Regions from separate parts of the Pedobacter sp. P26 genome, predicted to be linked through region 1. Evidence: riboswitches for the same ligand, from Rfam matches in the RefSeq annotation. Region 1 holds a riboswitch; the other holds the start of a gene.
What was found. Region 1 has a riboswitch for S-adenosylmethionine ahead of ACQ86H_RS12810 (SusC/RagA family TonB-linked outer membrane protein). Riboswitches for the same ligand answer to the same signal wherever they lie in the genome.

Region 1 (3,205 bases):
TTGTAAGGATCGGGCAGGGCAGCATCTTTGTTTTTGGTTCCGGTAAAAGCCTGACTTCCCCTTGCACCCAAAATTTCACCACTTAAAGTACCGTCTGGCTGAAAGGTGCCTTTATAGTAAGAAGGAGAGGAGCCGATGAAACTCGAAAGCTGGAATTCATTGCCTTCTACCACGCCTTCAAGATAACGAGAATCGCCGGTTACACGTAAAAATGTGCCGGTAAGTTTGTTTCCTGTTTGCTTAAATAAACCTACTGTTTTTTCTTCCTTACCATTTGTCGATGTAAAAACCACATCATAACTTCCAGAATAGTCTGCTGTGGCAGGTTTATCAGTTTTGAAACGATAATTTTTTCGCTCGGCAATAATTATCAAAGGTTTGCCAGTTTTATCCTGTTTTCTTAATGCGCCGGTTAGTTGATCACCAACTATAGCAAATGCAAGTTCGTTATCAAACTGATCCAGTTTGACAAAAAGTGAATCGGCAGTTTGTTTTACCCGACCACCTTCGAAACTTTCTTCGGCATTGCGGAAATATAATTTCTGTTGACCGCTTTTTTCGTTGATTTCGAAATTAAAAGGGATTTCTAATCCTTCCTTTACTTTCGCTATACCACGCCAATGGCCCAGCGCAACAAATGCTTTTGCTTTTTTTCTTTGATTGTTGCTTGTTGGCGATTGGCCAATACAGCCTGTTGTTGCGCAAAGGTTAAAGAGGTTGATATGGCCAGTATGGCGGTAAATATGGATTTTAGGTTCATCAGGACGTGTGTTAATCGACTAAATTAGTCGACAAATATACGGGCGGAATAACCAAATAAAAAATATTTCATTAAAAATCTATAAAAACTATAGGATAAATGGAATTAATTATACCTTTGCCCCAGTTATTTTAAAATACTTATCAAGAAAGGCGGAGGGAATGGCCCTGTGAAGCCTTAGCAACCATCTAATTTATAGAAATGGTGCTAATTCCATCCCTGATGAATCTGGGGTAGTTAAGTCAGTTGTTTGCATTATCCTTATCAAAATATATGGAGCACTTCTGATTTAAGGGGTGCTATTTTTTTGCCCTGACGCTGCTTTTGATAAGTAAATATGTTTTATAGAAAATCATTGAAATGAAAAAAACAGACGAGTTAAAATCCATTGATGCAAACCCTAATGCATATTTCCGAATGCGCACGCCCTGTTAAAATTGCTCCGTTTTAACAGGCCCATTTGATCTAACCACTCCATTTTATTTTTAATAAAACACGTTTATTAACTGTTTAGGAGTCGTTTTGCCCAGATTTTTATCTTTTAACTAATTTTTAAACATACACATGATCAAACTTTTTAAATCAATACCACTCATCTTACTGCTCTTTATTACGCAGCAGGTATTTGCTCAAAATGTCACCATTACCGGAACGGTAAAATCGGCGGATGGCGAAACACTGCCAGGCGTTTCTATTCTTATCAAAGAAACCAAACAAACCACTATTTCTGATGGTAAGGGCGTTTTTTCTATCAGTGCGCCTGATCAAGCCATTTTAGTATTTTCATACATTGGCTTCAAAACTCAGGAAATACAAATCAACAAAAATGCTGGCCCAATTTCGGTCATTCTTCAACCCAGCGATAATGCGCTTGACGAAGTGGTAGTAACGGCTCTTGGTATTTCAAGGGAGAAAAAATCTTTGGGTTATGCCGTTCAGGAATTGAAAGGAGACCGTGTAGCCGAAGCTAAAGAATCTAACCTGGTAAATGCATTGGCTGGAAAAATAGCTGGGGTTAGGGTAACGAACAGTCAGGGGAGTATGGGATCATCTCGCGTAGTCATCAGAGGAGAAACATCTATAGCCGGAAATAACCAGCCTTTATTTGTGGTTGATGGAATTCCGGTAGATAACTCGCAGTTGAATTCGGCTGGGGCCAGGGATTACGCCAATACCATTTCAGATATCAATCCGGAGGACATCGAATCGATGAGCGTCCTAAAAGGACCAAATGCAGCTGCATTATATGGCTCGAGGGCTGCAGCAGGGGTGATCCTCATTAAAACCAAAACAGGTAAATCGAAAAAAGGATTGGGCATTGCCATTAATTCAAACGCGGTTCTAGAAACTTTGCTCACCCTGCCGGTTTATCAAAATGCTTTTGGTCAGGGATCAGAAGGTAAGTTCAGTTATGTGGATGGCGCTGGTAAAGGTATTAATGATGGGGTAGATGAGAGCTGGGGACCAAAACTGGATGGTAGGTTAATTCCGCAGTTTTATTCCAAAGGGGTGCCTGTTCCGTTTGTAGCCCATCCGGATAACGTACGCGATTTCTTTCAAACGGGATATTCCTTAAATAATGGGGTATCTGTTGCAGATGCTGGCGAAAAATACGACTTCCGATTATCGTACAATAACCTGAAACAAGTAGGTATAGTACCAAACTCCGGACAGGGCAAAAATTCGTTTGTATTGAATACCACAGTAAAAGTAACACCTAAATTAACTTTAACCGCAAACGCAAATTACAGCAAACTTAATTCTGATAATTTACCAGGAACGGGTGGATCAAGATCAACCAGTACCATGTTGCAGTTTACCTGGTTCGGCCGTCAGGTTGATATTAACCAGCTAAAAAACTATTTGGATGAAAATGGAAAAACGTTTAACTGGAATAATAGCTATTACAGCAATCCATATTGGGTAGCTTACGAAAATACAGTTTCGCAGAACCGCAGTCGGATTATAGGTAGTTTAGCCCTTAATTATAAAATTATTGATGGCCTTGATTTCAATTTCAGATCGGGTACGGATTATTACAACGATAGGCGTAAAGTTAGAATCGCTTATGGTACGAACGGAACACCTTTTGGATCTTACACCGAAAGTGCCTTTACGGTAAGCGAGAATAATACCGACGCAACCTTAAACTTTAACAAACAGTTAAACGATGATTTTAGCTTAGAATTATTGGGTGGCGGTAACATCCGCAGGCAATATATTGAGCAGAATGATCAAAGTGCACCTAAACTGGCCATCGCCGGACTTTATACCCTTAAAAACTCTCGTGATCCCTTGATTTCATCCAATAATTTATCGCGTTTAAAATCATATAGCGTTTATGCATCAGGTCAGATCGGTTTCAGAAATTACCTTTTCGCCAACATCACGGCACGTAACGATTGGTCGTCTACTTTGCCTGCGCAGAACAGGTCTTATTTTTAC
Region 2 (3,205 bases), 1.5 Mb from region 1:
TCCTGAGTGCAACGACGGATCTTACAGTTGACTTTAGTATTCTTAATAATTAAAGATTTGCTTCGCAGAGCCTTCTGGGTTCTTCACTGCGTTCAGAATGATAGCAGCTTTGCGCCTTCCCTTAGTGCCCTTTATGGTAAAGGGTGGAAAATGTAAAATGAATGATGGAATGAAAAGGCTCCATGCTCTTCGTGTTTTTCTCTTTATGATCTCTGTGGTAAAAAATGGAAGATGGGACAGGTTGACGATAAAACACAATCGCTCGCAATTTGTCATCCTGAGTGCAACGACGGATCTTACAGTTGACTTTAGTATTCTTAATAATTAAAGATTTGCTTCGCAGAGCCTCCGGGTTCTTCACTGCATTCAGAATAACAAACGCCCTGCCTAAATTAATGATTGCAAATTATATATCTGTAAATCAATTATTTACAGATAAAGTCTATAAAATCTATAGGAATAATTGTTTAAATTAATCAAAGTTTATACTTTTACAAAAAAATATAATAGTTCACTAGCAAATTTACGTTCAATATGAAACTCCGCAGACAACCTCAGCCATATTTTCTGATCAATTATTCAGATCAATATAACTGCTGTTGCCGCTAATATAAGCTAAGATACAGATCACCTGATAAAGGTTTTCATTCAGATATTCTTATTTAAAAATCCTGGTACCCCGGGGCCTTTTGATAGAATATTATGGTGGTCATGTATTTCAGTCAATAAGTTGCCGGGGTATCAGGAACCGCCTAACTAATCACCACCACTAGTTTAGGTTATTACTCTAATTAATTCACCACCATTAATTAGTTGATTTATACAGAAGAAGGGAGAGTCAGTACTCGTTGAACTTCTAGCAACTTTCCATAGGAAAAAGTGCTCAAACTGATCTAGCAATAGATTATAAATTAACCAATAACAAGTAAACTCACGTTTCCTGTTAGGGATTTCATTAAAAGCATAACAGTTGCTTAAACAGCCTGTATCCATGCTATATGGTTTTCTGTGGGAAAAATTATGCCTTGTTATTAAAAACTCTAAAACGATAGTGTTTAACTAATAATGATGATTATGAAAATGAAAATTTCCTCAAGAATTGCATGCTTAACCACCTCAGTCCTGTTATTGGGAGGTATTGCATCTGCCAGGGTGGCAAAACCATTCCCAAAAGAAGGGATTTGGAGGGGTGAGTTTAGTGTAAGCGAATCAAAAGTGCCCTTTAATTTCGAATTGAAAGGTAAAAGCCCTCAAACGGGTATCTTAACCTTAATTAATGGTTCCAGACGTGATGATTTCCATGTAGAGAGGCGTGGTGACGATTCCATCTATGTAAAAATGAATACTTACGATGCTGCTTTGGTGGCAAAAATAGAAACCGATGGAACATTATCAGGTGAATACCGCAGCCTGGTACCTGGTTTCAGGGGTAATTCACTTCCTTTTGTGGCAGAGCATGGAAAAAATGGCGATACCAGGGAACTGGAAGGCACCGTACAGGGCGATGAATTTGAATTATCTGGTTTTACCGGACCAAGTCCTTTTATTGTGAAAGGAAAAATAAATGACGATAATAGCATTACCGGAGAGCAGGGCTTTGGGATATATAAAAACCTGAAATTTGATGGCCAGCGCAACGAAAATGCCGAGCTTCCTGATCCTTACAAACTTACTTTTCTTAAAGAAGGTTATAAAAAACTTGATTTTACCTTTCCAGATTTAACAGGAAAAAATGTTTCCTTAACCGACGATAAATATAAAGGTAAGGTCGTAATTATTGAGACGATCGGTACCTGGTGTCCTAACTGCACCGATCAAACTGTTTTTCTTTCGCCATGGTTTAAAAAGAACCAAAAACGCGGGGTAGAAGCCATTGCAATTGGTTTCGAGCAAAAAGATGATCTTGAATATGCCAAATACACTTTAGGCAAACTGAAAGAGAAATATGGCATCACTTACGATATCCTGTTTGGTGGCATTGCCGATAAAAGAGTAGTGGCCGAAAAACTACCTGCGCTAAATAAATTCATTGCTTTTCCAACAACCATCATTATCGATAGAAAAGGCAATGTAAGGGAAATTTATACTGGTTACACCGGAACGGTAACTGGAAAATATTTTAACGATTACGAAACCAAATTCAATAAAGTGCTCGACGAGCTGATCGCAGAACCTGTACCCGAAAAACTGGCTTCAGCAGAAACACTAAAAAGTAAATAAACCAAACCAACTAAACTAAATATGGGGCTGCATCGTATTGCATCCCATATTTTAACCTACACTTAAAACTTTATAATATGAAAAACTACATGGCTAAAATGCAGGCGCTGGTTCTGGTATCGCTCATTTCTACAACAGCCTTTGCTGTAGATAAGGTAAATGAAGAGCCAAAAACGACCAAAAAATTTATAAAAGAAGGAATTTGGCGTGGTGTTTTTAAAGTTGCCGAAACAGAAGTGCCTTTTAATTTCGAACTGAAAGGTAAAGATGCAGCGCATGCCACCTTTACACTGCTAAACGGCACACGGAGAGACGATTTCCACATCAAATATTTGGGGCAGGATTCACTCTTTATCAAAATGAATACTTACGATGCAGCTTTGGTGGCCAAAATAGAAAGCGATGGCCGGATATCTGGTGAATATAGAAGCCTGGTGCCGGGTTTGCAGGGCAATGCTTTGCCCTTTACTGCAGAGCAAGGTAAATCTTATCGTTTTGTTGAGCCGGGAAAAGATGTTGCGCCTGTTGCCAACTTAACTGGTAAATGGGAGTTTAAGGGTTTTTCCAAAGAAGCCGTTCCAAACAAAGTTGCCATATTAAAACAAGAAGGAAATAAACTTACTGGTGTAATTATGCAGGTAACTGGCGATAGCCGTGAGCTGGAAGGTACCGTACAGGGAAATCAGTTTGTACTTTCTGGTTTTAGCGGACCAAGTCCTAAAATTTATAGGGGCACCATTAATGAAGACGGCACACTTTCAGGCGAAATTAGCCAGGGCATTTACGATAACTTAAAGTTTACCGGTGTAAAAGACAGTCAGGCAGAATTGCCAGATCCTTATAAACTAACACATTTAAAGGAAGGCGTTAAAAAACTTGCTTTTACTTTTCCTGATCTGAATGGGAAGCCTGTCTCATTAACTGATGATAAATATAAAGGCAAGGTTGTGATTGTAGAATTGGTGGGTACCTGGTGCCCAAACTG

Region 2: linked by a shared signal. The riboswitch ahead of ACQ86H_RS19645 (peroxiredoxin family protein) and the one ahead of ACQ86H_RS12810 (SusC/RagA family TonB-linked outer membrane protein) in region 1 are both predicted to bind S-adenosylmethionine.

The regions. Positions count from the first base shown of each region.
Region 1 covers NZ_CP192574.1:2,754,060-2,757,264, forward strand. The annotation lists gene ACQ86H_RS12800 (peroxiredoxin family protein) at 1-374, opposite strand, end outside; gene ACQ86H_RS12805 (hypothetical protein) at 608-760, opposite strand; SAM riboswitch class I at 898-1,004, shown strand; gene ACQ86H_RS12810 (SusC/RagA family TonB-linked outer membrane protein) at 1,325-3,205, shown strand, end outside.
Region 2 covers NZ_CP192574.1:4,229,001-4,232,205, reverse strand. The annotation lists SAM riboswitch class I at 816-913, shown strand; gene ACQ86H_RS19645 (peroxiredoxin family protein) at 1,075-2,220, shown strand; gene ACQ86H_RS19640 (peroxiredoxin family protein) at 2,298-3,205, shown strand, end outside.